3 regions of the Arthrobacter phoenicis genome follow, and region 1 is predicted to be linked to each of the others. Evidence: predicted binding sites of a transcription regulator. Region 1 holds the regulator's gene; each other region holds the start of a gene.

Region 1 (9,687 bases):
CGCATGGACATCGAACGTGAGCGCGGAATCACCATCAAGTCGCAGGCCGTCCGGATGCCGTGGGAGCTCGAGGGCACCAGCTACGCGCTGAACATGATCGACACCCCCGGCCACGTCGACTTCACCTACGAGGTGTCCCGGTCCCTGGCCGCCTGCGAGGGCGCCGTGCTGCTGGTCGACGCCGCGCAGGGCATTGAGGCGCAGACCCTCGCCAACCTCTACCTGGCGATGGAGAACAACCTCACCATCATTCCGGTCCTGAACAAGATCGACCTGCCGGCCGCCCAGCCGGAGAAGTATGCCGAGGAGCTCGCCAACCTGATCGGCGGTGACCCGGAGGACGTGCTGCGGGTCTCAGGCAAGACCGGCGCCGGCGTTGAGGCCCTCCTGGACAAGATTGTCCGCGACCTGCCCGCCCCCGTCGGCGATCCCGATGCCCCCGCCCGGGCCATGATCTTCGACTCGGTCTATGACACCTACCGCGGCGTGGTGACCTACGTCCGCGTCGTCGACGGCATGCTCCACCCCCGCGAACGCATCCAGATGATGTCCACCCGCGCCACCCACGAACTCCTGGAGATCGGTGTCAGCTCCCCGGAGCCCACGCCGTCCAAGGGCCTGGGCGTCGGCGAGGTGGGCTACCTGATCACCGGCGTGAAGGATGTCCGCCAGTCCAAGGTGGGCGACACCGTCACCAACATGGCCAAGCCCGCCACACAGTCGCTGGCCGGCTACGCGGATGCCAAGCCGATGGTTTTCTCCGGTCTTTACCCGCTGGACGGCACCGACTACCCGGTGCTGCGCGATGCGCTGGAGAAGTTGATGCTCAACGACGCCGCGCTGGTCTACGAACCGGAGACCTCCGCCGCCCTGGGCTTCGGCTTCCGCGTGGGCTTCCTGGGCCTGCTGCACCTGGAAATCACCCGGGAACGGCTGGAACGCGAATACAACCTGGACCTGATCTCCACCGCCCCGAACGTCGAGTACGAGGTCACGCTGGAGGACAAGAAGGTCATCCACGTGACCAACCCCAGCGAGTACCCCACGGGCAAGGTCGCCGAGGTCCGCGAACCGATGGTCTCCGCCACCATCCTCGCGCCGAACGAGTTTGTCGGCGCCATCATGGAGCTCTGCCAGAGCCGCCGCGGCGTCATGGGCGGCATGGACTACCTCTCCGAGGACCGCGTCGAAATCCGCTACCGGCTCCCGCTGGCCGAGATCGTCTTCGACTTCTTCGACATCCTCAAGTCCCGCACCCGCGGCTACGGCTCGCTGGACTGGAAGGCCGACGGCGACCAGGTCGCCGACCTGGTCAAGGTCGACATCATGCTCCAGGGCGAGCAGGTGGATGCATTCAGCGCCATCACCCACCGGGACAAGGCCTACGCCTACGGCGTGATGATGACCGGCAAGCTGCGCGAACTGATCCCGCGGCAGCAGTTCGAGGTGCCGATCCAGGCCGCCATCGGCTCCCGCATCATCGCCCGCGAGAGCATTCGCGCCATCCGCAAGGACGTGCTCGCCAAGTGCTACGGCGGTGACATCACCCGAAAGCGCAAACTGCTCGAGAAGCAGAAGGAAGGCAAGAAGCGCATGAAGATGGTGGGCCGCGTCGAGGTGCCGCAGGAGGCGTTCATCGCCGCCCTGACCACGGAAGAATCCAAGGACAAGGCCAAGAAGTAACCATGCCAAGCGCACTACCCCTCGGCGACCCCGCGCCTTCGGACGGGCTGTTGCCCGCCCAGGCGCTGGAGGGCGCCGGGGGCCGGGCCTTCGGGCTCTACGTCCACATCCCGTTCTGCGCGGTCCGCTGCGGCTACTGCGACTTCAACACCTACACCGCCACGGAACTCGGCGGCGGGGCGTCCCAGGATGCCTACGCCGACACCGCCGTGGCGGAGGTCGGATTCGCGGCCCGCGCCCTGGCCGCCTCCGGGCTGCCGGAGCGTCCGCTGAGCACCGTCTTCTTCGGCGGTGGCACCCCCACCCTCCTTCCCGCGGAAGACCTGGCCCGCATCCTGCGCGCCGCCGTCGACTCCTGGGGCCTTGCACCCGGCGCCGAGGTAACCACCGAGGCGAACCCGGACTCGGTGACCCGCGAGTCCCTGCAGCTGCTGGCCGACGCCGGTTTCACGCGGGTGTCCTTCGGGATGCAGTCCGCCGTGCCCCACGTGCTCAAGGTCCTGGACCGGACCCACACACCCAGCCGGGTGCCTCTGGTGGTCGAGTGGGCCAGGGAGGCCGGGCTGGCCGTCAGCCTCGACCTGATCTACGGCACGCCCGGCGAGTCGCTGGAGGACTGGCGCCACTCGCTGGAGACGGCCCTTTCCTACCGCCCGGACCACATCAGCGCCTACGCCCTGATCGTCGAGGAGGGCACCAAGCTCGCCGCCCAGATCCGCCGCGGCGAGGTCCCGGGAATCGACGACGACGACCATGCGGCCAAGTACGAACTCGCCGACGAGCTCATTTCCGCTGCCGGGCTGGGCTGGTACGAGGTCAGCAACTGGGCGGCGACGCCGGAGCAGGCCTGCCGCCACAACCTCGCCTACTGGCGTGGCGACGACTGGTGGGGGATCGGGCCGGGGGCCCACTCGCACGTCGGCGGAGTCCGCTGGTGGAACGTCAAGCACCCCGTCGCCTACGCGGCGCGGCTGGACTCCGGCGCCTCCCCGGCGGCCGGGCGGGAAACCCTGGACCCGGAGACCCGCAATATCGAGCGCATCATGCTCGAGGCACGGCTGGTGTCGGGCCTGGACATCCCCAGCCTGGGCGGACTGGAGGAAACCGGCCGGCACGCGGTCGCGGGATTGATCGCCGACGGGCTCGTGGAGCCGGCGCAGGCCTTCCGCGGCCGGCTGGTCCTCACGCTGAAGGGCCGCCTTCTGGCCGACGCCGTCGTCCGCCGGCTGCTGCCGGACTGACCCCGCCGGGCCAACGAACCGCACACATTAGACAAAAACGGGCACCCGGGGAGAAATCCCGGGGTGCCCGTCAGCGTGGGAACCGGCGCTACTTGATCCAGCGCAGGTTGAACTCGTAGCGGTGCGGCTGGCCGCGGTTGACGTGGATACCGGCAGCCACGGAGAAGCAGGCCAGTGCGATCCAGATGACCGTGGCCAGGACCGCGAACAAGTTGCCCACCACGGGGATGAACACCAGGAGGTTGGCGACCACGGCCGCGATCGTCGGCGGCAGGGTGAAGTTCAGCGCTTCCTTGGACTCCTGGGCGGTGAACGGTCCGCGGTCCTTGAAGATCAGGTAGATCAGCAGTGACGGGATGCAGCCGAGGATGCCGCCGAAGTGCGACAGGGTGGCCCACTGACGGTCCTCGCTGGCGGTCAGGGGAAGCGCATTTGCGGGAACGCCATGGTACTGCGACTGGCCGTGACCGGCCTGGGGGTCCGTGTGTTCGCGTGCGTCTTCTGCCACGTTTCGTCCTTTGGATTGCGGTGGAGCGTTGGTACCTGTGCGGGCGCGGCCACCGCCAAAACGCGGCGGCCACCGTATCAAGAATACTTGCTTGGGCGCCGTCGCCCGCCACCTCGCCGGGCGGACCCTACTGTCCCGGGGCGGTGAGGAAGTCGATGACCTCCTCCACCCGGCCCAGCAGCGAGGGTTCCAGGTCGGCGTAGCTGCGGACGGCGCCGAGGAGTTTCTGCCAGCCCAAACCGATGTCCTCCTTGGTGCTGTGCGGCCAGCCGAAGGCAGTCAGGATGCCGGTCTTCCAGTCCACGCCCCGGGGGATCACCGGCCAGCGTTCGATGCCCAGCACGGACGGCCGGATGGCCTGCCAGACGTCGATGTAGGGGTGGCCGACAATCAGGACGTTGCCGCGGGCGCCGGGGGAGGCCATGACGGCCTCGGCGATCCGGGATTCCTTGGAGTCGGCCACCAGGTGGTCCACCAGGACGCCGAGGCGGCGGCCGGGACCCGGGCGGAAGTCCTTGACCGCGGCGGCGAGATCGTCGATGCCGTGCAGGGGCTCGACGACGATGCCCTCGACCCGGAGATCGTCGCCCCAGACCTTCTCGACCAGTTCGGCGTCGTGCTTGCCCTCAACCCAGATCCGGCTGGCCTTGGCCACCTGCGCCCGCTGGCCCTCAACCCGCACCGAGCCGGACGCAGTGCGGGCCCCGGCCGCAGGCCCTGCGGCCGCCCGGGGTGCCGGCGGCATCAGCCGGATGGGCCGGCCCTCCAGGAGAAAGCCGTAGCCGAGGCGGAAGGTCCGGGACTTCCCGCGCCGGTCCTCGAGGGCCACGACGTGCATGCCGCCGGACTTCTCCACCCGCGTGACGGCACCCACCCAGCCGGACTGCACGTCCTCGAGGACCATGCCGCGCTGCACCGGAACCTCGGGCAGCTGGGAGGGGGCGGGGGCGGTGAGGTCCTGCGGGCCCCAGTTCTGATAGGACATCGGTTACACACTGCTTTGCATCGGGGCGGAACTGCAACGGGAACTGCATGAGGCCGGGTAGGTGGCCGGCCGCGCCGGGCAGCCGCCCGGGTTGCCACGGTCACGCCCGGAGCGAATCCAATGCTAACAACGCGGCCGGACATATTAGACTGGTTAGCACTGAGGCATGCCGAGTGCTAACCCCCGGGTTCTTCCGGGCGGCGGGCGCCGGTTGACGGTTGAGGCTCGATTGGAGGTGCGGCGTGAGCGAACCACGCAAACTCGAAGTGCTGCGCGCCATCGTGGAGGACTACGTCCATTCCCGTGAACCCGTGGGCTCCAAGGCGCTGGTGGAACGCCACCACCTGGGCGTTTCCAGCGCCACGATCCGCAACGACATGGCCGCGCTGGAGGACGAGGGGCTGATCACCGCCCCGCACACCAGCGCCGGCCGAATCCCCACGGACAAGGGCTACCGGCTCTTCGTTGACCGCATATCCGCGGTCAAGCCGCTGTCCCCGGCGGAGCGGCGGGCCATCCAGGCTCTGTTGGAGGGCTCCGAAGACCTCGACGACGTCCTGGACCGGACGGTGCGCCTGCTGGCGCAACTGACCAACCAGGTGGCCGTGGTGCAGTACCCGCTGCTCAGCCGGGCCCGGGTGCGGCACATCGAGTTCGTGCTGCTGGCACCGCGGAAAGTGCTGACAGTGCTCATCGCGGACACCGGCAAGGTCGAACAGCGCGTCATCGACGTCGGCCAAGACCTTGGCGACGAGACCCTCGCCGAACTGCGGGGCGTCTTCCTCGGCCGTCTCGGCGGCACTCCGTTGAGCCTGCTCCCGCAGACCCTGCCCGACGTCGTCGACAGCACCGCCCCCGCCCGCCGCGGCGCCGCCCAGGCGCTGGCCCGCGGACTTGAGGCGCTGGCCGCCAGCAGCCGCGAGGAGCGGATGGTCATGGCCGGCACGGCCAACCTGGCCCGCTCCAACGTTGACTTTCCGCTGAGCATCGGCCCCGTCCTCGAGGCCCTCGAGGAGCAGGTGGTCATGCTCCGGCTGCTCTCGGACATGGCGGAGGACCCCCGCGGCGTGACCGTCAGCATTGGTCGGGAGAACCCCTATGACGGGCTCTCCGAGGCCTCCGTGGTGGCCACCGGGTACGGCCCGGACGCCACCGCCAAGGTGGGCATCCTCGGCCCCACCCGGATGGATTACCCCACCACCATGGCCGCCGTCCGCGCGGTGGCCCGCTACCTTTCACGGATCCTCGGCCCCTGACCGGCCGGATCCACCACCAGTCTTGTCGCCCAGCACCGGCAGTACAAAAAGGAAGAGATACACACTTTGAGCAGCCACTACGACGTTCTTGGAGTCTCCCGCGAAGCAACCGGCGAGGAAATCAAGAAGGCCTACCGCAAACTCGCGCGGACCCTGCACCCGGACGTTAACCCGGGCGAGGACGCGTCCGAGCGCTTCAAGGCGGTCACCCACGCCTACGAGGTGCTCTCCGACCCGCAGAAGCGCCGCGTCTACGACACCACCGGCAACGAGAACGGCACGGACAACGGCTTCGGCGGCGGCAGCTACGCCGGCCAGGGCTTCGCGTTCCAAGACATCTTTGAGACCTTCTTCGGCGGCGCCGCCGGAGCCGGCGGCCCGGCCTCCCGCGTCCGCCGCGGCCAGGACGCGCTGATCAGCGTCCGGATCGAGCTGCGCGACGCCGTCTTCGGCGTCAACAAGAAGCTCGAGGTGGACACCGCCGTCACCTGCCCCACTTGTGAGGGCTCCTGCTGCCGCGAGGGCAGCCACCCGGAACGCTGCGACATCTGCGGCGGCAGCGGCCAGGTCCAGCGCCCGGTCCGCTCCATCCTGGGCCAGGTCATGACCACCGCCCCCTGCGGCAGCTGCGAGGGCTTCGGCACCGTCATCAAGGATCCCTGCAACGAGTGCGCCGGCCAGGGCCGGATCCGCAGCCGCCGGTCCCTGACCGTCAAGGTCCCCGCCGGCGTCGCCACCGGCACCCGGATTCAGCTCTCCGGCCAGGGCGAGGCCGGCCCGGCGGGCGGCCCCTCGGGCGACCTGTACGTGGAGATCCGGGTCAACAACGACGCGACATTCGTCCGCGAGGGCGACGACCTGCACGCCAGCCTCACCATTCCGATGACGGCCGCTGCCCTCGGCACCGAGCTGACCCTGGACACCTTCGACGGCCAGCAGGAAATCGACGTCAAGAGCGGCACCCAGTCCGGCGAGGTCATCACCCTGCGCGGCCTCGGCGTCACCCACCTGCGCGGCTACGGCCGCGGGGACCTCAAGGTCCACCTCCAGGTCGAGACCCCCGCCAAGCTCGACGCCGCCCAGGAAGACCTGATGCGCCAGCTGGCCAAGCTCCGCGGCGAACAGTTCACCGAGGGCAAGCTGGCCGCCAGCGGCGGGGTCTTCGCCAAGCTGCGGGACCGCCTCGGTAACCTGTAGCGGTGAGCAACCCGGTCTTCTTCACCCCCGCCGGAACCCTGGACCACCAGGCCCCCGGCTCCACCTTCGTGCTGGACGGCGCCGAGGCGCGGCACGCCGTCACGGTCAAACGCCTCACGGCGGGGGAGCAGGTCGACATCGCCGACGGCGCCGGCCGCCGGATCACCGGCACGGTCACCGCCGCCGGGCCCCAGGAGCTGACGCTCGAGTGCGCCGCGGTCAACGATGAGCCGCGCCCGGCGGTGCGGCTCATTCTGGTGCAAGCCCTGGCGAAGGGCGACCGGGATGAACTCGCGGCCGAGACCGCGACCGAGCTGGGGATCGACGCCGTCGTCCCGTGGCAGGCCGAACGGTCGATCGTCCGCTGGAAGCCCGAGCGTGCCGCGAAGGCGCACGCCAAGTGGCAGTCCGTGGTGACGGCGGCGGCGAAGCAGGCCCGCCGGGCCTGGATCCCCGAGGTCCGCGCCGCGGTGGACGGCGGCTCGCTGCAGGCGGCCGTGGCCGACACGGTGGCATCCGCCGGGCTGGCAGTGATCCTGCACGAGGACGCCGTCCGGCCCCTGCGCCGTGTGCTGGCCGACTGGCAGGAGAGCGTTGGTAGCGCGGACGACGCCGCGGCGCCGCGCGAGGTGCTGATGATTGTCGGACCGGAGGGCGGGATCAGCCCGCGGGAGGTTACCCGGCTCTGTGATGCGGGGGCCGTGACCGCGCTGCTGGGGCACCACGTGCTGCGGTCCTCCACCGCCGGGCCCGCGGCGACCGTGCTGGCTAGCGACGTCCTGGGCCGCTGGTAGCGGCTACCCGGCTGGCGGCTTAGCGGTCTATTTGACCGTGCTATTTGACGGGGCTATTTACCCGGCTATTTAACCGTGAAGCCGCGGGTGTCGACGTTGAGGTCGGTGGCCTTGCCGTTCGCGTCCACCTGCGCGACCCGCGCCTCGTAGCTGCCCGGCCCCAAGTTGAGGGTGAAGCTGAACAGGCCCGACTGCTGGGCATCCGCGGCCGCGGTCATCATGCCGCTCTGGTACGGGGTCTTGGCGGTGCCGTCGACCTTCTGGATCTCCCAGCGGAGCTTCCCGCCCGGTGATGTGCTGCGGCCGGAGATCTTCACCGCGCCGTCGGCCACGGTGGTGCCCTCCTGCGGGTCGATGATCCACACCGGCGCCACCATGCCGGCGCTGCGGGAGGTGGGCGCGCCCAGCCGGACCCGGTTGAACGCGACATAGTCGGTGTGGCCGTCCACCAGGATGACCACCTGGATCTGCTGCCCGGAGTCCGTGAGGCCGGCGCTGGCAGCGGCGGCGGTGGCCGTGTAGACCAGCTGCTGGATGGCGCGCTCGGCCATGTCGGCGTCGAGGTTGCTGTTGAACGCGTCGGAGGACACGTCCACCGTGATGGTGTTCTTGCCGGAGATCGAGGTGGCGAGCTTGCGGGGGTTCTGCCACGGGGTGAAGAAGTCAGGGTCCAGGGGCTTCTGGGACATCATCACCCGCAACGCGCGGGTCACGGGGTTGTCGTCCTCGGAGACGTCGCGGAATTCGCGGTAGAGGAAGACGTTGTTGTTGCTGCGGCCGATCCAGTACACCGGGGCCTTGTTGGAGGCCTGCGCGGATTCCAGCGGGGCGCTCGTGGCGGTGGTCCCGTCCGCGGGTCCCGGCACCGTCTGCGTGGGGGAGCCGGCGTCGGTGATGTCCTGCCGGGGGTTGGCGACGCAACCGGAGAGCACCAGGGACGCGGGCAGCACGAACAGCAGCAGGCCGCGGCGCATGCGCCGTGCCGCCGTCGCGGTCCTCGTGCCCTGACTGCTGGCGCCCTTGTTGCCGATTGCGGTGCTCCCTCTCCCTGAGGTCGTTGATGTGCGGGTCGTTGCCGGTCGTGACCGATAGGCCCAATCCAGCATGGCACAGGGGAGGTTTCCGCCGGCGGGGAAGCGGGGCGCCCGAACAAACTGCAACGGGAACGATATGAGGCCGATATGAAGTTGATACCTAAAGCCCGCTAACCGCACCCCCGGAGGCGTCGAAAGGGCCGTCGAAGATGCGTCGAAAAGGCTCTTCGGAAGCGGTCGACGACGACGGCGGCCCGGCCCTGGGGTGGCCCGTCCGGCCGGGCCGGGAGCGCGGCACGGCGGCGGTCTCCTGACGTAAGATGGGAGGACCGCCGGACCCGGCGACGCCGCACCTCACGGCGGCCAGACGGGAGCGGCGGCGACGAAGCATATCCGAGCTGGAGGGAACCAGAGGCCCGCGGGCCATCACCATGACTGAAGCAGCCAACGGCAAGGCCCGGACCACCGCGGGCGAACGCACCACCGGGGAATTTCCCCACTCCATCCCAGGCGTGCGGACGGAGGTCGTGGTCTTCGAGAACTCGGGCCAGATGGTGCAGTCGCTGGGCAGCCACGACGAGGCGCTGCGCTTCATCGAATCCCAGTACCCCGGCGTCGACTTCCACGTCCGCGGCAATGAGCTCTCCATCAGCGGCCCGCCGGCGGACGTGCCCCGGATCATGCGGCTCCTGAACGAGGTGCGCGGGCTGGTGGCCCGCGGCACGGTGATAACCCCGGCCGTCCTGCAGCAGCTCGTCTCCATGCTCCGCAGCCAGTCGCTGCAGAACCCGGTGGAGGTGCTGACCACCAACATCCTCTCCAGCCGAGGCAAGACCATCCGGCCCAAGACGCTGAACCAGAAGAAATACGTGGACGCCATCGACGCGAACACCGTGATCTTCGGCATCGGCCCCGCCGGCACCGGCAAGACCTACCTGGCCATGGCCAAGGCCGTGCAGGCGCTGCAGCAGAAGGAGGTCAGCAGGATC
Region 2 (10,520 bases), 890 kb from region 1:
CACCATCGCCATCGTCGGCGCGATGGCCGTCGGTCCGGAATTCGGGCCGCTCGCGGCGCTGGCGGTGGCGCTGGTGCGGCGGCAGTGGCGGCTCGGCCGCAGCGCAGCCCTGGCCCTCGGCGTCGGGTTCCCGGTCGCGATGCTCGCGGCGGCCTTCACCGCCTGGCTGTCCGTTCCGCTGGGGCTCTTTCCCACGTCCGCGCTGGACACCGGCTCCGCTGTCGAGTTCATCTACCACCCGGGACCGTACTCGCTGATCGTGGCGCTGCTGGCCGGGGTGGCCGGCATGCTGTCGGTCATCAGCCGCCGTTCCACTGCCCTGGTGGGTGTGTTTATCTCGGTCACCACAGTGCCGGCGGCGGGGTTCGTCGCGGTGGCGCTGGTGCTGGGCGAGTATCAGAAGGCGGCCGGCTCGGCCGTGCAGCTGTTCATTAACCTCGCCGGGCTGGTTGTCGCGGCGGTGGCCGTGCTCCTGTTCTACCGGGTGGTGACCCGGCGGCACCCCCGCGGCACCCGACCCCGCCAGGGACGGAGCCGCGCTACTCCCAGCCGGTAGCGGAGAGCAGCCGGTCCTTGACCATCGGGGCCATGCTCGCCGAATAGGTGCGGCTGAGGTGGTTGTTGTCCAGGTAGACGAAGGTGTTGCCCACGACGCCGGGGCAGTCGTTTTCACGGCAGATGAGGTCGGTCATATCAAGTGTGACGACGTTCGGGGCCTTGTCTGCCAGGGTGTCGAGCGGGTTATCTGCGGCGAAGAGCCCACTCTTGGCCGGCAGGCACGCCGGGTCGGATTCGCCTTTGGTGACGACGCAGTCTGCCATGTTGAATCCGAACCTGGGGTTGTCCCGGAGCAGGACCACCTGGATGCCCATCCCGGTCCAGGTGTCGAGGCTGGCCTCCAGACCGGGAATCAGCGTTTCATCGGTTGACGAGGGCGACGCCGCGGTGCCCACCACCACGATCGCATTTGGCGGGTTGCGCTTGACCTCTGCCGTGACGGCGGCGTTGAACTTGTCGCAATCGGCGTTGGCGTTCTGCGCAGTCGTGGCGGGCTTGCAGCCGCCCATCAGCATGGCGTAGAGCCGCCATCCCTTCTCATCACTCACCGGTTCAAGGGCCGGGAGCCACTGTTCTGCGTGTGAGTCGCCGAGGACGAGGACCGTCTTGGCCGAGTCCCCGGTCTGGGTGTTTTCGTTGCACACTCCGCGGAGGGTGGCGTCCTGGGGCTCGAGTGTACCGCTGCACGGCTGCGGCAAACTGGCCCAGTCCTTGCCTAAGTTCTCCGGCGCGGGAAGGAGCGCCGCATCGGCGTCGGCCTGCTCTGTGAAGTCCGGCAGCAGCGCACGGGCACCGGGATTGTTTCGCGCGGCCTTAGCCAGGATGCCCTGATTCTCGAAGTACAACGCCAGCTGAAGCCCGACCAGTGGGACGGCTGCGACCGTCAGGGCGGCCACGATCGCGAGTGAGGCCCGGCGCCGCTTTACCTCCGGCCACTTCCACTGCCGCCACGGGCGCTCCACGAACCGGGTGGTCAGGTAGGCCAGCGCGATGGTGGCCACAATGATCGCCGAGCCCGTGACCGGACCGGCGTGGTCGCGCTGCTGGACGGCGAGCGCAACGACCAGGAGCGGCCAGTGCCAGAGGTACATCGCGTAGGACGTGTCCCCGAGGCGGACCAACGGCCGGGAACTGAGAATCCGATCCACCCCAAACCGGCTGCCGGTCTGACCAGCGACGATCACGCAAGCGGCGGCCAGGGTGGGCCACAGCGCGATACTGCCAGGGAAGGACGCCTGGACGTCCAGCAGGAAGCCGCAACTCAGCATCGCGGCGATACCAAGCCACCCAAGGCGCACCCGCCATGGGACCGGAATCCGGAGGATCGGAAGGGCCAACGCCACGAGCGATCCGAGGGCAAATTCCCACAGGCGGGCACCGGTGTCGAAATAGGCTTCGGTCTGGTTGGAAGCTGTGAACACGATGGAGTAGGCCAAGGAGACTGCGAAGACGAGCCCGAAAACGTAGGCCAGCAGCGACCGGTACTTGAGGCGGAAGCGCTTGGCGAGGAACCCGGCACCCACGAAGATCAGGGGCCACAGGATGAACACCTGCCCCTGGATGGACAGCGACCAAAAATGCTGGAAGGGGCTGGCCGAGGAGTGGTCCGACGCGTAGTAGTCGGTGGCCTGGGCCTGCAGCAGCCAGTTTTCGGAATACACCAGGGACGCCCAGGCCTGGCCGACGATGTCCAGCCACCGGGTCCGGGGAAGGAACAAGATCGTCGCCGCCAGCGTGGCGACCACCACGACGACGGCCGCCGGGATGAGGCGGCGGAAGAGGTGCAGCCAGTGTTTGACCAGGGCGGTCGGACGCCCGTCCTCGAAACGTCCCACGAACTGCAAGGTCATGAGGAACGCCGACACCAGCAGGAAAACGTCCACACCGCCGGAGACCCGGCCAAACCAGATGTGGTACGTCATCACCATCAGGACAGCCAGCGACCGCAGCCCCTGGATCTCGGGCCGGTAGCCGGGTTTCCGGTTGGGACGGGCCGGAATGCCCGTTAGGGCGGCTTCCTGGAGCCCCGCCTGCTGCGTCATCAAAATTCCTCACCACGGACGGCCCGCATCGGGCCGCCGAAACCTAAGTGTTCCACTTTACGGAAGGTGCGCCGGGGGTGCCAGCCGCCGTTATGCACCCAGCGAGTTAAGCAGGGCGGACTGTGAGGAGCTTGTGAACCGGCCATGCGGTTCCAGGCCGCACCGCGGCAAAACAGGCGCGCCATAAGACGAAAGAACGCCCCGGCGCGATGCCGGGGCGTTCTTTCTGGATGCACGTGGTGCAGCCGGAACTACACGTTGACCTTAGTGCTGGTGGCCGGCGTGCTCGTCCTCGTCGGCCGGCTTCTCCGCCACCAGGGTCTCGGTGGTGAGAACCAGAGCGGCGATGGAGGCAGCGTTCCGCAGGGCGGCGCGGGTGACCTTGACGGGGTCGATCACGCCGGCGGCGATCAGGTCCTCGTACTCACCGGTCTTCGCGTTGAAGCCCTGGTTGACGGCCGAGTCCGCCACCCGTGCGGCAACGACGTAGCCGTCGAAGCCGGCGTTCTGGGCGATCCAGCGCAGCGGCTGGGTCAGCGCCCGGCGGACGATGCCCACGGCTGCTGCCGCGTCGCCGTCGAGGGCCTTGACCGTCGGGTCCTCGTCGAGGGCCTTGAGGGCGTGGACCAGGGCCGAACCGCCGCCGGAGACGATGCCCTCTTCCAGCGCAGCACGCGTGGAGGACACGGCATCTTCGATGCGGTGCTTCTTTTCCTTCAGCTCGACCTCGGTGGCTGCGCCGACCTTGATGACGCCGATGCCGCCGGCCAGCTTGGCCAGGCGTTCCTGCAGCTTTTCCTTGTCCCAGTCCGAGTCGGTGCGGGTCAGCTCGGCACGCAGCTGCGCGACGCGGGCCGCAACGTCCTCGGCCGAACCGGCGCCGTCGACGATCGTGGTGTTGTCCTTGGTGACGGTAATACGCCGCGCGGTGCCGAGGACCTCCAGGCCCACGGTGTCCAGGCTGAGGCCCAGTTCCGGGGAGACAACCTGCGCGCCGGTGAGTGTCGCGATGTCCTGCAGCATGGCCTTGCGGCGGTCACCGAAGCCGGGAGCCTTGACGGCGACGACGTTCAGGGTGCCGCGGATGCGGTTGACGATCAGCGTGGACAGGGCCTCGCCGTCGACGTCCTCAGCAATGATGAAGAGCGGCTTCGAGGACTGCAGGGCCTTCTCCAGCAGCGGCAGGAAGTCCTGCAGCGAGGAGATCTTGCCCTGGTTGATCAGGATGAGAGCGTCCTCGAGGACGGCTTCCTGGCGGTCCGCGTCGGTGATGAAGTACGGGGACAGGTAGCCCTTGTCGAACTGCATGCCCTCGGTCAGGACGAGTTCGGTCTGCGTGGTGGAGGACTCCTCGATGGTGATCACACCATCCTTGCCGACCTTGCCGAACGCCTCGGCCAGCAGTTCGCCGACCTCGTCGCTCTGCGCGGAGATGGCGGCAACGTTGGCCACCTGGGTCCCCTCAACCGGACGGGCGTTCTCCAGCAGGCGGGCAGCGATGGCCTCGACGGAGACCTCGATGCCGCGCTTGATCTGGCCCGGGGCGGCGCCGGCGGCAACGTTGCGCAGGCCCTCCTTGACCAGGGCCTGCGCCAGCACCGTCGCGGTGGTGGTGCCGTCACCGGCGACGTCGTTGGTCTTGGTGGCGACCTCCTTGGCCAGCTGCGCGCCCAGGTTCTCGTACGGGTCGTCCAACTCAACCTCGCGGGCGATGGTCACGCCGTCGTTGGTGATCGTGGGGGCGCCCCACTTCTTGTCCAGAACGACGTTGCGGCCGCGGGGGCCGAGCGTCACCTTGACGGTGTTGGCGAGCTTATCGATACCGGCCTCGAGGGACCGGCGGGCAGCGTCGTTAAACGCGAGCTGCTTTGCCATGGTGTTGTCCTTTCACGAAAGAACCCCGCGCAGCCGTTCCGTTCATTGCTGACGGTCCGGCGGCGCGGGGATCCAAGAGAGTTACTTTACGACGATCGCCAGAACGTCGCGGGCGGACAGTACGAGGTACTCGACACCGCCGGTCTTGACTTCGGTTCCGCCGTACTTGGAGTAGATGACGACGTCGCCAACGGCAACGTCGACGGGAACGCGGTTGCCGTTGTCATCGAAGCGGCCGGGGCCTACCGCGACAACTTCGCCTTCCTGCGGCTTCTCCTGTGCGGAGTCCGGGATAACCAGGCCGGAGGCCGTGGTCTGCTCGGCTTCGAGCGGGCGGACAACAATACGATCCTCAAGAGGCTTAATAGAGACCGACACTCGGACCTCTCCTTTTCGTCAGCAAATTCATGGACTTCAAAGCGGTGGTGCCATGCGTACAGACCGTCGTCGCGGTGCCGGCAGCAGCCTGGCAGCTGATGCTTTGGTATTAGCACCCGCCTAGGGGGAGTGCTAATGACGACTCTATGTAAGGAGTTAGCACTCGGTCAAGGTGAGTGCCAGAAGTTCATCTGTGGCGAACGGCCTTCTGGAAGAGCGGACGGGCGAGCGGCCCGGCTACTCCCCCGCCAGGTCGTCGTAGTCCCACTCCAGTCCGTCGTCGTCCTCCTCCACCCGGGGCACGTCGTTGCGCGTCCGGTAGAGCAGGAACCCGCCGGCCAGGGCCGCGATGACGCCGGCGACGAGGAAGATGATGCTGCCGATCCGGACCCCGGCGTAGGTGTCGCGGATGGCCCGGGCCTCGTCGGTGGCGTCCGCGACGTCCTTGCCGTCCACCGAGTAAACCGTTGCGTTGAAGGTGTCGAGGAGGAAGATGATCACGAGCAGCGCGACACAGACGACGGCGACCACGATGCCGGCGATCAAAGCCGGGCGGGCGTAGCGCGCCAATCCCCGGCGGCCGGGAGCCTCCCCCGCTGCCGTTCCATCGGTTTCCGTGTTCCTGTCGTTCATGCCGTCAAGCCTAGTGGGCGCCGCGGGGTTCCCGGGCCTGAACTACGATCGATGGCATGGCTGAGACACCGCAGGACCAGATCGCACCATTGCTCAACCCGGCGGGGTGGGAACTGCTGTCCTCGCTGGGCCCGTACCGCGAGGAGGAGGCGTTCCAGCTCAACGCGGCGCTCCGCAAGGCCGGTCACCCGGCGGATCTGGTCTCCGCGGCCTTGACGCAGTCCCGGCTTCGGACCAAGGCGGAGGCCAAGTTCGGCGAATTCGCCCGGCAGATGATCTTCACCCGTGCCGGCCTGGAGCAGGCCACGCGGCTCACGGTCGCCGCCAGGCACGCCCAGCGCTTCGCGGAGGCGGGGGTCACCCACGTCGCGGACCTGGGCTGCGGCCTCGGCGCCGATGCGATGGCCCTGGCGTCCCTGGACCTGACGGTGACCGCCGTGGAGCTGGATGAAACCACCGCCGCCTGCGCCACGATGAACCTGATCCCGTTCCGGAACGCCACCGTGGTCCACGCCGACGCGGAATCCGTGCCCCTGGACGGGATCGACGGGGTCTGGCTGGACCCGGCCCGCCGGACCACGTCCACCTCGGGCACCACCAGGCTCTGGGACCCGGAGGACTTCTCCCCGCCCCTGTCCTTTGTCGAGTCGCTGGCCGCCTCCGGCCGCGCTATCGGCGTGAAGATGGGCCCCGGGATCCCCCACACCGCGATCCCCGCGGACTGCGAGGCACAGTGGGTTTCGGTGGGCGGCGACGTCACCGAGGTGGCCCTGTGGTTCAACGCCGTCCGCCGCCGGGGCATCCGCCGCGCCGCTCTGGTGCTCGGCCCGCGGGGGGCGGCGGAGCTCACCAGCGCCGAGGACTTCGACGGCGGCCCGGCGGCCCCCGTGGGCCCGGTGTCCGGGTACCTCTACGAACCCGACGGGGCCGTGATCCGCGCCGGACTCGTGGCCGACGTCGCGCTCCGGCTCGGCGGACACCTGGTGGACGAGCACATCGCCTACATCTGCGCCCCCGACCTGCAGGACACCCCGTTCGCCCGGGCCTACGAGGTCCTCGAGGTGATGCCGCTCAACGTCAAGGCCCTCAAGGCCTGGGTCAGGGAAAACGGAATCGGGGTACTCGAGATCAAGAAGCGCGGCGTGGCCGTCACCCCGGAGGAACTGCGCCGGCAACTCCTTCCGGGTGGCCGGGCCGCGAAGCAGGCCAAGAACAAAGCCACCCTGGTCCTCACCCGGATCGGCGAGGAACGGGTTGCCGTCTCGGTACGGCCGGTGAACCCCTACGTCCCCTAGGGCCACTGGCGCCCTTACTGGGCGCGCATGAACTCCTCGGCGGCCCGGACCTGCTCATCGCTGGGCCGGATGCCGGTGTACAGGACGAACTGTTCCAGCGCCTGGATGGTGGCCACCTCGGCGCCGGTGATGACCTTCTTCCCGGCGGTCCGCGCGGCCTTGATCAGCGGCGTCTCGGCGGGCAGCGCGACGACGTCGAACACCACCTCGGCGGCGTCCACCGCCCACTGCGGGTAGGCCAGGGCGTCCGCCTCGGCGCCGCCCGCCATGCCGATGGGCGTGACATTGATCAGCAGCGCGGCGGGGTCCACCCCGTCACCCTGGGCCGGAACGTCGGCGCGCCAGGCGAAACCGTAGAGGTCGGCGAGTGCCCGGCCGGCGTCCTCGTTGCGGGCAATGATGGTGACGTCCCGGAACCCGGCGTCGCGCAGCGCTGCCGCCGTTGCCTTCGCCATGCCGCCGGCACCGCGGAGCCAGACGGAGTAGTCCACCGGCACGGCGTTGCGCTGCAGGAGCTGTTCGATGGCGGTGTAGTCGGTGTTGTAGGCGGTGAGGGTGCCGCCGTCGTTGACGATCGTGTTGACCGAGTCGATGGCCTTCGCGGACGGGTCCATGACGTCCACCAAGGCGATCACGTCCTCCTTGTACGGCATCGACACGGCACAGCCGCGGATCCCCAGCCCGCGGACCCCGGCGATCGCCTGGCCCAGGTCCGTGGGGGCGAAGGCCTTGTAGATCCAGTTCAGGCCGAGCTGCTCGTACAGGCGGTTGTGGAAGCGCGTCCCGTTATTGCTCGGGCGGGCCGAGAGCGAGATACACAGCGTCATGTCTTTGTTCAGGATAGGCACCGCTCCATTAAACGCCACTGGGCCGGACGGTACCGGGCGTAGGGACTGCTGCAGGGTCCAGCGGCTGAACAGCTCCTGGGTGCAGCGCCTAGGTGCAGCCGGCCCCCGGGCCCTGCGCGCCCACGGCCACCGGGAGTTTCCCCGGCGCGGGTGCCTTGCCGGCCAGCACCGCCGCGAGGGCTTCGAAGGCCTCCTGGCTCCGGCCGTAGAGGGCGATTTTGGCCGGGGCAGCGGATTTCTCCAACGGCCAGGGCGCGTCGAGGGCCACCGCGACGTCGGCGGTCACGGGGCCCTCGCCGTAGCCGATGAGCGCCACCACCGGGCCGGACCCGACACTGATGCCGGCCTGCCGGGCAGCGGCGGCGAAGCGGGCCCGGTCCTGCTCCGTGCCGCCAGTCACCCGGACGCTCGCGGGCACGATCGGACCCCTGCACGGCCCGGACAACACCGTGATGGCTTCCTGGGAGACCTTCTCCGAGAGGGCCGAGCCGCTGCCGGGCGCCGAGGCACGGGCCGGCTGGCTGCGTCCGCGCCAGAGCTGCATGGTCACGACGCGGCGCGCGGCCTCGTCCAGGCGTGCCGCCGGCAGGCTGCCGTTGCGGACGGCGGAGACAATCGCGGCGTGCGCGGTGTCCACCGAGGCGGGCATCAGGATCAGGTCCGCCCCCGCCGCGAGCGCCAGGGGCGCGGACGAATCGTTGGGGAACTGCTCCGTAATGGCGCCCATGTTCATGGCGTCGGTGACCGCCACGCCCCTGAACCCCATGCGGCGCAGTTCGGCATAGGAGGCAGCCGAGACGGAGGCGGGCACCCCGGGCTGGAGGGCGGGCACGGCGATGTGGCCGGTCATCACCATGGGCAGGCCCGCGTCGATCGCCGCCTGGAAGGGCTTGAGGTCACGGGCCCGGAGCTGGTCCAGGCTGGCGCCCTGGACCGGGAGTCCCTGGTGCGAGTTGACGCTGACGGACCCGTGGCCGGGAAAGTGCTTGGCCGCGGGCAGCACGCCGGCATCCAGCATGCCCTTGGAGAACGCGGTGCCGACGGCGGCCGCAGTGTCCGGGCTGCCGGAGAACGAGCGGGCACCGATCGTGGGATCCGCCGGCCCCATGGTCACGTCCGCTGCCGGGGCGAAGTCGACGTTGAAGCCCACCCCTGCCAGTTCTGCCGAGAGGGCGCGGCCGGCGTCGGCGGCCAGCGGGTCGCTGCCGGCGGCGCCGTAGCTCATGGGGGCCGGCCATTCGGTCAGCGGGGCGCGCAGGCGGGCCACCAGCCCGCCCTCCTGGTCGACGCCGACCAAGCCGGGCCAAGTACGGCCGTCGGCGCGGGCCGCCCGCTGCAGCCGGTCGGTGGCGGCGCGCATGGCGGCGGTATCTACCTGGCCGGTCGCCGTCGCAGGAACGTTGTCGCCCATCACGATCGAGCCGGCCAGATGCAGCCGTTCCACCGTCTTGGCGTGCGCCTCGACGTCGAGCCCGGCGAAGGAGGCCAGCAGGACCTGGCCCGCCTTCTGCTCCAGCGACATTCCCGCCACCGCCCGGGCGGCGGCGTCGGCGTCGGCCTGCTCGGGTCCCCAGCCGAGGGGCTGCGCGGAGGGGGCGGCGGGGTGCCCGGTTTGCCCCTGCGAACCGTCGCCGGGAGTGGCCGGAGACGAACATCCGGCGGCCGGGAGCACGAGCCCCGCCAGCAGCGCCGCGGTTACGGGCAACAGGTTACGGTTGTGAAGACTCTCACGCATCAGCTGTAACTTGACCACCAGCTCGATGCTACCCCTGCACTAGACTTGGGACATTGTTGCCATACCCCCGCTCGCCGCCCCGGCTGCGGTGACGGCGCACATAACCACCGGCGAGCGCCGCCACTACAGCGAAGGGACCGCATGAAGATCGAGTTCGCTTCATCCAGGCAGTCAACACTCGGCGTCGAATGGGAGCTGGCCCTCGTCGACGCCGAGACCGGCGAGCTTGCGTCGGTGGCCAAGGAGGTGCTGCGCGGCGTTGCCGCCCGGCACCCGGAACTCAACGAGGACGACGAGCACCCGCACATCAAGCAGGAGCTGTTGCTCAACACGGTGGAGCTGGTCACGGGGATCTGCACCACGGTGGCCGAGGCCAAGGCGGACCTGGCGGGTTCCCTCGCCGCGCTCCGTGAGGTCACGGACCCGATGGGCGTGGAGGTCTTCTGCGCCGGCTCCCATCCGTTCAGCCCGCCGCAGCTGCAGCCGGTGACGGACAAGGAACGCTATGCCAAGCTGATCGACCGCACCCAGTGGTGGGGCCGGCAGATGGTGATCTATGGCGTCCATGTCCACGTCGGCCTGGACAGCCGCGACAAGGTCCTGCCCGTGCTGGACGGCCTAGTCAACTACTTCCCGCACTTCCAGGCCCTTTCCGCCTCCAGCCCGTTCTGGGGCGGAGAGGACACCGGCTACGCCTCGCAGCGGGCCCTGATGTTCCAGCAGCTGCCCACCGCGGGCCTGCCGTTCCAGTTCGGCAGCTGGGAAGATTACGAGTCCTATGTCCAGGACATGTTCACCACCGGGGTGATCGACGCCCTCTCGGAGATCCGCTGGGATATCCGGCCCGTGCCCAACCTTGGCACCATCGAGATGCGCATCTGCGACGGCCTGGCCACGCTGGAGGAAGTCGGTGCGATCGCGGCCCTGACCCAGTGCCTGGTCCACGAGTTCTCCACCATCCTGGACAACGGCGGGACCATCCCCACCATGCCTCCGTGGCACGTGCAGGAAAACAAGTGGCGGGCCGCCCGGTACGGCCTGGACGCGATCATCATCCTCGACGCCGAGGGGAACGAACAGCTCGTCACGGATCACCTTCGGGAAACCCTGGATCGGCTCGCCCCGATCGCCGAGCAGCTGGGCTGCGCCGCCGAAC
Region 3 (10,520 bases), 1.3 Mb from region 1:
TGCGGATCGAGGACCACTGGCAGGTGATGACCAAGGGCTCCTTCTACCGCGGCGGACCCATCCTGGCCAGCGCCGTCTCCGGCCTGGACCAGGCCCTCTGGGACATCGCCGGCAAGCACTTCAACACCCCCGTGCACCAGCTCCTGGGCGGACACGTCCGGGACCGGATCCGGATGTACGGCTGGGTGGGCGGCGACGAACCCAACGAGGTGGCGGACCAGATCAGCGCGCAGTTGGAGGTGGGCCTCACCGCGGTGAAGATGAACGCCAGCGGACGGATGAGCCCGCTCGCCTCCGTGGCCGAGCTCGACGGCGTCGTCCGCCGTGTGGCCGCCGCTCGCGAGGTCCTGGGCGACCACCGCGACGTCGCTGTCGACTTCCACGGCCGCTTCAGCCTGGCCAACGCCCGCCGGGTGGCGCCGCTGCTGGAACCGTACCGGCCGTTCTTCCTGGAAGAACCCGTGGTCCCGGAGAACACGCACCTGCTGCGGGAGTTCACCGCCTCCACAACAACCCCGGTCTCCACCGGCGAACGGCTCTACAGCCGGCAGGAATTCCTGCCCGCCCTGCAGGCCGGCATCGCCGTGGCCCAGCCGGACCTCTCCCACGCCGGCGGCATCACCGAGGTGCGCAAGATCGCCTCGCTCGCCGAAATCTACGAGGTCCAGCTGGCCCCGCACTGCCCCCTGGGGCCGCTGGCCCTGGCCGCCTGCCTGCAGGTAGGGTTCGCGACCCCGAACTTCCTGATCCAGGAGCAGAGCATCGGCATTCACTACAACCAGGGCGCCGAGGTCCTGGACTACGTGGTGGACAAGACGCCGCTGAAATTCGTCGACGGCCACATCGAGCGGCTCACCGGCCCAGGCCTCGGCATCGAGATCGACGAGGCCGTGGTCCGTGCCGCGGACAAGCGCGGCCACGCCTGGCGCGGCCCGGTCTGGCGCCACGACGACGGCGCCTTCGCAGAATGGTAGGAAGCGTGAACACCACCCTCACTTCAGCGGCCCTGCTGGGCGGCATCAGCGCCACCCGCCTGGTCGCCATCGTGCGCGGCAACGACGGCGGAGCCGCCGCCCGCGCGGCCCTCGCCGCCCTCGGGGAGGGCTTCCGCTTCGTCGAGATCGCCCTCACCACGCCGGACGCCCTGGGCGCCATCGCGGCGGTCCGGGCGGTGGCGCCCGAGGGCTGCTACGTCGGCGCCGGCACCGTCCTGACCGCCCACGACGTCGCGGACGTTGCCGAGGCCGGCGGCCAGTTCATCGTGACCCCCTCGCTGGCCAGCTCCATCGAAGAAGCGGTCCGGCTGGAGCTGCCCGTCCTGGCCGGGGCGTTCACCCCCAGCGAGTCCTACGAGGCGATGAACCGCGGTGCCACTGCCGTGAAACTCTTCCCCGCCTCCGTCGGCGGCCCCGGCTACCTGAAGGCCGTCCGCGACCCGTTCCCCGGCATCCCCTTCATCGCGGTGGGCGGCGTGGGACTGAACGAGGCCGAAAGCTACTGGGACGCCGGCGCCGTGGGCGTGGGCCTCGGCGGTCCGCTCTTCGGCGACGCAGCCTCCGGCGGGGACCTCGAACCGGTCCGGGAACGCGCCCGCGCCTTCGTCGAACTGGCCTCCGGCTACGCCGCCGTCCCGGCGGCCCGGCCGTGAGCGTCGACCTGCTCACCCTCGGCGAGGCCATGGTCTCGCTCCGCTCCGCCGGTCCGCTCTCGGCCGGCGGCAGCCTGGGCATGCACGTGGCCGGGGCCGAATCCAACGTGGCGGTCGGCGTCGCCCGGCTGGGCCACCGCGTGGCCTGGGCCGGCGTCGTCGGGTCCGACCCGCACGGCGAATTCATCCTGCGCGGGCTGCGCGGCGAGGGCATCGACGTCCGCCACCGGGTGGAGGACACCCGAGGCACCGGGGTGATGTTCCTCGAACGCCGCACCGCGGACATCAGCCGGGCGTTCTACTACCGGGCCGGGTCCGCAGGCTCCACCCTCAACCGGGACGACGTGGACCGGGCCTTCGCCGCCGCGCCCCGGGCGCTGCACCTGACCGGCATCACCCCGGCACTCAGCCCTGAGGCCCGCCGGGCCGTGGAGTACGCCGCCGCCCGCGGCGCCGCCGAGGGGCTCACCGTCTCCCTGGACGTGAACTACCGCGCCAAGCTCTGGTCCCGCGACGAGGCACGCGCCGTACTGACGCCGCTCGCCCGGCATGCCACGGTGCTGATCGCCTCCGACGACGAACTGGACCTGGTGGCCGACGGCGGCGAACGCGCCCGTCGGGGGACCGGAGCCACCGCCGCCGATCCGGTTGCCGGTGCCGGTGACGGTTTCGAAAGTGCCGGCGCGGAGCGGGAGGCGGCGATGGCCGCGGAGTTGCTGGGCCGCGGCGTCCTCGACGTCGTGGTTAAACGCGGCGCCGCCGGCGCCGGCGTCTACACCGCCGCGGGCCGCCTGGAAGCCCCCGCCGTCCCCGTCACCAGCATCGACACCGTCGGCGCCGGCGATGCCTTCACCGCCGGCTACCTCTCCGCCCTGCTCGAGGGCGCCGGCACCGCCGAACGCCTGCGCCGCGGCACCCTGGCCGGTGCCTTCGCCGTCAGCTCCGCCGGCGACTGCGAGGGCCTGCCCACCGCCGCCGAACTGGCCCTGCTGGGCGCCCTCCCGGAGGGCGGCACGCAGCGCTGAGGCGCCCCCATCCCTCGTCGGAGTCCGCCAACAGAGTCCGCCGTCACCCTCCGCCGCGAAAGGACCGCTCCACCCATGAAAATCATTGCCGCCGACGTCTTCGTCACCAGCCCGTCCCGGAACTTCGTGACCCTCCGGATCACCACGGAGGACGGGGTGACCGGCATCGGGGACGCCACCCTGAACGGCCGCGAGCTGGCCGTTGCCGCGTACTTGAAGGAACACGTCGCCCAGCTGCTGATCGGCAAGGACCCGCACCGGATCGAGGACACCTGGCAGTTCCTCTACCGCAGCTCCTACTGGCGCCGCGGCCCGGTCACCATGGCTGCGATCGCCGCCGTCGACATGGCCCTCTGGGACATCAAGGGCAAGCTCGCCGGGATGCCGGTCTACCAGCTGCTCGGCGGCGCCTCCCGCAACGGGCTCCGCGCCTATGGCCATGCCTCGGGCTCGGACCTGCCCTCCCTGTTCGACTCGGTCCGCGAACACCTGGAGCTGGGCTACAAGTCCATCAGGATCCAGACCGCGGTCCCCGGGATCAAGGCCGTCTACGGGGTGGCTGCGCAGGCCCAGGCTTCCGGTGAGCGGTACGACTACGAACCGGCCGGGCGCGGCGCGTTTCCGCAGGAGGAGGACTGGGACACCCGCGCCTACCTGCGGCACCTCCCGACCGTCTTCGAAGCGGTCCGGAACGAGTTCGGCCCGGAACTGCCGCTGCTGCACGACGGCCACCACCGAATGACGCCCATCCAGGCCGCCAAGCTGGGGAAGGCCCTGGAACCCTACGATCTCTTCTGGCTGGAGGACTGCACCCCGGCCGAAAACCAGGAGGCGCTCCGGCTGGTGCGGCAGCACACCACCACCCCGCTGGCGATCGGCGAGGTCTTCAACACCGTCTACGACTTCCAGGCCCTGATCAAGGAACAGCTGATCGACTACGTGCGGGCCGCCTCCACCCACTTTGGCGGCATCAGCCCGCTGAAGAAGGTGATGGACTTCGCCGCCCAGTACCAGGTCAAGTCCGGCTTCCACGGCCCCACGGACATCTCCCCGGTGGGCTTCGCCGCCCAGCTGCACGTGGGCCTGGCCATCCACAACTACGGCATCCAGGAGTACATGCAGCACTCGGCCGCCACCAACGAGGTCTTCGAACAGTCGATGACCTTCACCGACGGCTACCTGCACCCGGGAGAGGAGCCCGGGCTGGGAGTGGAATTCAACGAGGAAGCCGCCGCCGCGTACCCCTACCAGCAGGCCTACCTGCCCTATAACCGCCTGGTCGACGGGACCGTCCACGACTGGTGACCGGCAGCGCCGGGGCCAGGCGGCGCCGGCGTCGCCCGGCATCCCGGCGCCGGGCAATCCAATAGCGGGAAACGCACAGAAGGCCCCGGGCGGCGAGTCGAGGCTCAGCCGGCCGGGGCCTGGTCTGTGGATGGTGCGGCGCGCCGGCGCTCCGGTCTGCGCCGTCGGGCGGGCCTAGTGGATCAGTTCCCGGGTCATGCCGAAGGGGACCTGGTCCGAGAGCGCCGCGGTGTAGTGGCCGGGCTTGTGGCGGGTCAACAGGATGCCGTGGGTGCCGGTGAGCATGGCCACCCGCTGCAGGCCCTGGACCGCGTCGTTGAGCCGCTCGTCCAGCAGCCGCCGGCTGTCCACCTGGATCTCAATGCACTCGTTGGCTGTGGTCATCAGAACTGCCTCTCCCGGAGCGCCCCCTGCGCTCCATTTCACCCCGCTGTGTCACCGTGCGGACCACGGCTGAAGTGAGATTAGCGGTTGGGTTAAATGTGAGTCAAATCACCACGCGGACGGCGCGCCGGATCATTCGCGGTGTGTCCGGAGCCGCCGGTGCCCGGCCTCACAGCAAACCGGGATAATCTTCCTGAACATTAGTAAGCACACGGTCAATACGGGCGGCCCGGCCGCCGGCCACCACGCGGTGGCCACGTCCCGGGCGTACAGCGCGGGGACCACGAACACAGGGCAGAGGCGGACGCGGGCAATGGCGCAAGACCAATCAGGAGAACGCTCGGGCTGGTGGCGGGTCTTCCACGACAAGTTTGTCGTTGAAGAGCGGTACATGGAGCCCGAGGACCGCCGCCGGCTCTACCGCACCGGCGCCATCCTCATGGTCGTCGGCGCCGCGCTGTTCACCTTCATCCTGGTCAGCGTCCTGACCCACACCGGCGTCAGCGTGGTCGACGAGCCGATCCGCTCCGGCCTGGTGGCCCTGCGCGGCGAGCCCGCCACCACCATCATGATTATCCTGGCGATCGTCTTCGGCCCGATCGGCCTGCCCATCATCATCCTGGTGGTGACCGTCGCCTGGGGCCTGCTGGCCAAGCACGCCTGGCGGCCCATGGTGCTGGCCGGCGCCATGCTGACCGGCGTCATCCTGGCCCAGCTGATCGGCCACACCGTCGAACGCCACCGTCCTCCGGTGGACCTGATGCTCTTCGGCGCCGACGCCACCTTCTCCTTCCCCTCCGGCCACGTCCTGGGCGCCTGCGACTTCCTGCTGGTCACCTCATTCCTGGTCTTCTCGCGGCGCCGGAACCCGCGCGCCGCCGTCGTCGGCTTCACCGTCGCCGGCATCGGCATTGTCTTCGCCGCGCTGAGCCGGCTGTACCTGGGGTACCACTGGACCACCGACGCGCTGGCCTCGCTGTCCATCTCCTTCGTGATCCTGGGCGCGGTCATGCTGCTCGATACCTGGCGGACCGTCCGTATCGAGGGGGAGCCGGTCACCGGCAAGCTCTCCAAGAAGGAATCCGCCGCGGAATAGGCCTTCGACGGCGCGGGGCCCGCGGTTCCTCTAGCGGGCCGCGCGCCGCTGCGCGTCCTTGCGCCGCTCAAGCTCCCGGCGAAGCCCCGCGTTGGCGGTCTCCAGCTCCAGCACCTTGGCGACGCCGGCCAGGTTCAGGCCCTCCGCCAGCAGCTCACCGATCCGCCGCAGCACGGCCAGATCCGTCTCGCTATATTGCCGGGTGCCCCCCGCCGTGCGGTCGGGCGTCAACAGGCCCTTGCGCTCGTACAGCCGGATGTTCTGCTGCCCCGTGCCCACCAGCTCGGCCACTACCGAAATCGCGTAGACCCCCACGTCGTCCCCCCGTTGCGCCATGCTGCCCTCCTTCGGGTCGACGCCGCCGCGGCGCCGCAAAATCCTCTTGCACCAGTTTCATGCCGGTGCTATAAAAAAACTATATCCGCCACCATAGATAATTCGTAGATGGTAGAGGCGGCGGATAGCCCGAAAACCTGAAGGACTCTCGGATGAAGGAGTGGGAAATGATGTTGATGCGTACGGACCCGTTCCGTGAGCTTGACCGGCTGACCCAGCAGGTCTTCGGAACCACGGCGCGGCCTGCCGCGATGCCGATGGACGCCTGGCAGGAGGACGGCGAATTCGTTGCCGCTTTCGACCTCCCCGGCGTCAACGTCGATTCGGTGGACCTCGACATCGAACGGAACGTCCTGACCGTCCGGGCCGAACGCCGTGACCCGACCCAGCCGAACGTCGAGATGATCGCCTCGGAGCGGCCCCGCGGCGTCTTCAGCCGGCAACTGATCCTGGGCGATTCGCTGGACACGGAAAAGATCAAGGCCAGCTATACCGACGGCGTGCTGACCCTGCGCATTCCGGTCCTGGAAAAGGCAAAGGCGCGCAAGATCGAGATCACGCACAGCCAGGACAGCATGCACGAGATCGCCAAGTAGCACCGGCGGCATTTCTGCCGGTTTGGCGCGGGATCCGGTGCCCTCCGGCGCCGGGTCCCCGCCGTCCAAAAGGAGCATTCCACAAGGAGCCGTCCAAAAGGGGCCGTCCGAAAGGAGCCGTCCGAAAGGAGGGGCGGGGCCGTGAACCGTGACCCGCGGGGCCTGTATGCCGCGCTTGGCGTGGGGCCGGACGCCACCGGTGCGGACATCCGGCGCCGGTACCGGGCGCTGCTGCGTAGCCTGCACCCCGACGTCGGGGCGGCGGGCGGGGAGGACGTGCGCCGGGTCCTTGAGGCCTTCGCCGTCCTCGGCCACCCGGAATCCCGGGCCCGGTACGACCCCGCCTACGGACGGAGTGAGGGCTTCGATAGTGCCGGCCGGGACATCCCGGTGCGGCGGCGGGCCACGCGGCCGCTGGTCCGGGTCACCCCGGTGCGCTGGGAACGCGGGCCGTGGTGATGCGCGGCCGCCGGGTCCCCGCACCCGCCACCACAGCTGGACATGAGGAGGGCAGCCATGAGCGCATGGCGGCAATACGATTCACACCTGATCCCCGCCTTCCACGAACGCTTCGAGGAACGCTGGGGCGAGGGCACAGCACCGTTCCTTGACCCGGAGGCGCACGAACTTCCCCTGCCGCGCGCCCAATGGATCAACGTCGACACCGGGGCGGCGCTGGCCGTGGTGCCGATCTGGGCCGCCGAGGACAGCCAGCACCGCTCGTTCGGAGTCTTCTACCTGCCTCCGGCGGGCGACATCTGGGTCCTGCGACCCGGCTTCACCGCCTACCTGGAGCCCGCGGCGGACGACGCCGAGCAGCTGCTCACCCTGCGCAATGACGCGTTCAAGAAGGCCGTGGCGCACGCGAAGGAGTTCCTGTTCGGCCCCGACGGCGTGCACTACTGACCCGGCCCCCGGGGGCGGCCGGCCGCGGCACGGCGGCGCGGGCCGGGGTTTAGGAAGCGCCCCGCTCCGGGCCTAAGATCAATCAATCACCAGCGCAACTGCATAGGGGAACCACCGATGAAAGCTTCCGCCCGCGATCTGGCCGCCATCCTGCCCGCAGGGTTCACCATGGGCGTGGCCACTGCCGCGTTCCAGATCGAAGGCGCGCTGGACGAGGACGGCCGGGGCAAATCCGGCTGGGATGTCTTCGCCGCGGTGCCGGGCGCGATCGTGGACGACCACAGCCCGGTCATGGCCTGCGACCACTACCACCGGATGCCCGAAGACGTCGCGCTGATGAAGGACCTGGGCATCGACTCCTACCGGTTCTCGCTCTCCTGGCCGCGCATCCAGCCCGGCGGCAGCGGCCCGGTCAACCCCAAGGGCCTGGACTTCTATGACCGGCTGATCGACCTGCTGCTGGCCAACGGAATCGCCCCGATGGCCACCCTCTACCACTGGGACACCCCGCTGGAACTGGACGAGGCCGGCGGCTGGATGAACCGGGACACCGCGTACCGCCTGGGCGAGTTCGCCGAGATCGCGGCCGCGGCCTACGGCGACCGTGTGGCCCGGTGGGTCACCATCAACGAACCGGCCACGGTCAGCGCCAACGGGTACATGCTGGGCGTCCACGCCCCCGGTGAATCGCACATGCTCAAGGCCCTGCCCAGCGTCCACCACCAGCTCCTCGGCCACGGCCTGGCGCTGCAGGCGCTCCGGGCCGCCAAAGTCCCCGGCGGGATCGGCATGACCAACGTCTATTCGCCGATGGTCCCGGCGTCCATCAACCCCCTGGACAAGGTCAGCGCCGGCATCATGGACGTGGGGCAGAACCGGCTCTACGCCGATCCCGTCCTGCTGGGCAAGTACCCGGACGCCATCCGTGCCGCCACCTTCTTCTCCTCCTTCAGCCCCTCCAAGGAGGACATGGAGCTGATCTCGCAGCCCCTGGACTTCTACGGGCTGAACTACTACATGCCCACCCGCGTCGCGGCCGGCCCCGGTGAGGGCACCGTGCCCGAGGGCATGGCGGAGGCCATGGGCAACGACCTGAACGGCGGCGGGGGAGCGACGCCGTTCCATGTCGAGAGCTTCCCGGACACGGAGCTCACCGCCTACGGCTGGCCGATCAAGCCCGACTACATGGCCGTGGCGCTGGCCGAGATGGCCGAGCGATACCCCAACCTGCCGCCCGTCTACATCACCGAGGGCGGCGCCAGCTTCCAGGACCTGGAAATCCACGACGCCGAGGGCCGGCTGATCGTCCCGGACGAGCGCCGCGTGCGCTACCTCGCCGAGCACATCGAGGCGGCCATCGAGGCGACCTCCCCGGGCGGTTCGGCGGAATCAATCGACCTGCGCGGCTACTACGTGTGGTCCCTGCTGGATAACTTCGAATGGTCCGCGGGCTACCACCAGCAGTTCGGCCTGCTGCACGTGGACCGGGACACCATGGAGCGCACGCCCAAGGCCTCGTTCCACTGGCTCCGCGAGGTCATGGCCGCGCGGCGGGCGGCGTCGGAGTCCCTGGTTGACCCCAGCCCAGGGGAGTCCGCAGCGGCCGAGGCCACCCCGGAGGAGACGGCGCCGGCGGCCGGCTAGAGCAGGTCCAGCTCCTGCAGGCGCTTGACCATGCCGGCGCCGTCGGGGGAGTAGATCCAGGGCACCCCTGACGCGCTGTGATCGCCGCTGCCCGAGTGGCCGCCGGCCAGCACAGCCTCGCCGGCGGAGAGCTGTCGGATCCCGATCGCCGCCACCTGGCTGGCGTGCTCTTTCACGAAGTCCGAGTAGATCTCCTCGTCGTGCTGGCCGTTGTCACCGAAGAGCAGCCAGCGCATGTTCGGGAACTCGGTGGCCAGCAGTTCCAGGTTCCGGCGCTTGTGGTCCTGGCCGCTGCGGAACCAGCGGTCGTGGGTCAGGCCCCAGTCGGTGAGCAGCAGCGTCCCCTGCGGGTAGAGATTGCGGGTCATGAACCGGGCCAGGGTGGGGGCCGCGTTCCACGGCCCGGTGGACAGGTAGATCACCGGCGCCTCCGGGTACTCCACCATCAGCCGGTCCATCAGCACGGCCATGCCCGGGGTGGCCATCCGGGCGCGTTCGTTCAACACGAAGGTGTTCCACAGCGCCAGGAACGGGCGCGGGAGGGCGGTGACCATGATGGTGTCGTCGATATCGGAGACGATGCCCAGCGTGGTGTCCGGGGAAATGACATAAATCCGGGCCTCTGCCGGTTCGGTGCCGTCGGCGTGGATGGTTGCCGTGTGCCAGCCCGGTTCGAGCCGCACGGGGATCACGGTGTCCACGATGCCGCCGCGGTCGGCATGGACCGTCGTCGTGACGCCGCCGATCTCGATCTCCACCTCGACGAACTGGATCGGCACCGAGGTGAACGCGCGCCAGCCGCGGATGTTCTGGTTCCCGTTGAGTGCCACCTGCTCGGCCCGGCTGCCGGGCGCCGGTTTGCTGGTCAGCAGCACCCGGGCCAGGACCCGGACCCATTCGGTGGAGCCGTACCCCTGGTAGGCGATGGTCTGCGGCGAGAACTTCCAGCTGCGCGCCGCCTTCAGGCGCAGGTGGTTCACCGAATCCGAGACCAGGTGCGCGAACCGCAGCGCCTGGCTGGCCGACGGGGAGGACCTGGGGGCGGGTTGTTGGGACGCCATTTCCATGACACCACTCTCCCACAGCGTCAGTGCGGCCCCAGCAGATCCCGCAGGGTCAGGGCGTTGCGCACCGCGTGTCCGCCGCCGTCGTTGTTGAAGTAGGCATAGACGTCCCGCCCGGCATCCAGCCACTCGCCAATCCGCGCCGCCCACCAGCGGAGGTCGTCGTCCGGGTAGGAGCCGGCGTACAGCCGGTCCGGGTCCGGGCCGTGCAACCGGACATAGACGAACGGCGCGGTGGCGCGCAGGATGCAGGGCAGCCCGGCGCCGCTCATCACGCAGTACGCCGCGGCGTGGCGCTCCAGCAGGGCGTACACCTCCGGGTGGTCCCAGCTGGGGTGCCGGAACTCCACGCTCACCCGGATCCACCGGGGCAGCGCAGCAAGGAAATACTCCAGCCGCGCATCGTCCCGCTCCAGGTCCGGCGGCAACTGGACCAGCAGCACACCACGCCGCTCGCCCAGCTCGTGCCAGCCCCGGACGATCCGCTCCACCCACGCCTCCGGGCCGTAGAGCTTC

What was found. The regulator HrcA, encoded in region 1, represses chaperone genes, less so after heat shock. The targets are predictions, from matches to a motif close to TTNGCACTCGNNNNNNNCGAGTGCNAA.
Region 2: the regulator HrcA is predicted to act here: its motif matches at 5,010-5,036, upstream of groES (co-chaperone GroES).
Region 3: the regulator HrcA is predicted to act here: its motif matches at 5,840-5,866, upstream of ABC337_RS10505 (Hsp20/alpha crystallin family protein).

What each region holds. Positions count from the first base shown of each region.
Region 1 is NZ_JBDFMK010000001.1:3,513,186-3,522,872, forward strand. Features, by position in the region: gene lepA (translation elongation factor 4) at 1-1,683, shown strand, start outside; gene hemW (radical SAM family heme chaperone HemW) at 1,686-2,924, shown strand; gene ABC337_RS16665 (DUF4870 domain-containing protein) at 3,013-3,432, opposite strand; gene ABC337_RS16670 (DUF3097 domain-containing protein) at 3,560-4,417, opposite strand; gene hrcA (heat-inducible transcriptional repressor HrcA) at 4,660-5,673, shown strand; gene dnaJ (molecular chaperone DnaJ) at 5,740-6,870, shown strand; gene ABC337_RS16685 (16S rRNA (uracil(1498)-N(3))-methyltransferase) at 6,873-7,664, shown strand; gene ABC337_RS16690 (GerMN domain-containing protein) at 7,730-8,638, opposite strand; gene ABC337_RS16695 (PhoH family protein) at 9,130-9,687, shown strand, end outside.
Region 2 is NZ_JBDFMK010000001.1:2,618,609-2,629,128, reverse strand. Features, by position in the region: gene ABC337_RS12430 (DUF389 domain-containing protein) at 1-556, shown strand, start outside; gene ABC337_RS12425 (acyltransferase family protein) at 540-2,600, opposite strand; gene groL (chaperonin GroEL) at 2,865-4,475, opposite strand; gene groES (co-chaperone GroES) at 4,557-4,853, opposite strand; gene ABC337_RS12410 (hypothetical protein) at 5,091-5,486, opposite strand; gene ABC337_RS12405 (class I SAM-dependent methyltransferase) at 5,543-6,781, shown strand; gene ABC337_RS12400 (shikimate 5-dehydrogenase) at 6,796-7,629, opposite strand; gene ABC337_RS12395 (glycoside hydrolase family 3 protein) at 7,718-9,334, opposite strand; gene ABC337_RS12390 (glutamate--cysteine ligase) at 9,506-10,520, shown strand, end outside.
Region 3 is NZ_JBDFMK010000001.1:2,229,608-2,240,127, forward strand. Features, by position in the region: gene dgoD (galactonate dehydratase) at 1-974, shown strand, start outside; gene ABC337_RS10475 (bifunctional 4-hydroxy-2-oxoglutarate aldolase/2-dehydro-3-deoxy-phosphogluconate aldolase) at 980-1,648, shown strand; gene ABC337_RS10480 (sugar kinase) at 1,645-2,673, shown strand; gene manD (D-mannonate dehydratase ManD) at 2,749-3,978, shown strand; gene ABC337_RS10490 (hypothetical protein) at 4,153-4,362, opposite strand; gene ABC337_RS10495 (phosphatase PAP2 family protein) at 4,676-5,458, shown strand; gene ABC337_RS10500 (MerR family transcriptional regulator) at 5,489-5,794, opposite strand; gene ABC337_RS10505 (Hsp20/alpha crystallin family protein) at 5,965-6,390, shown strand; gene ABC337_RS10510 (J domain-containing protein) at 6,532-6,849, shown strand; gene ABC337_RS10515 (hypothetical protein) at 6,907-7,296, shown strand; gene ABC337_RS10520 (GH1 family beta-glucosidase) at 7,414-8,940, shown strand; gene ABC337_RS10525 (App1 family protein phosphatidate phosphatase) at 8,937-10,001, opposite strand; gene ABC337_RS10530 (DUF72 domain-containing protein) at 10,028-10,520, opposite strand, start outside.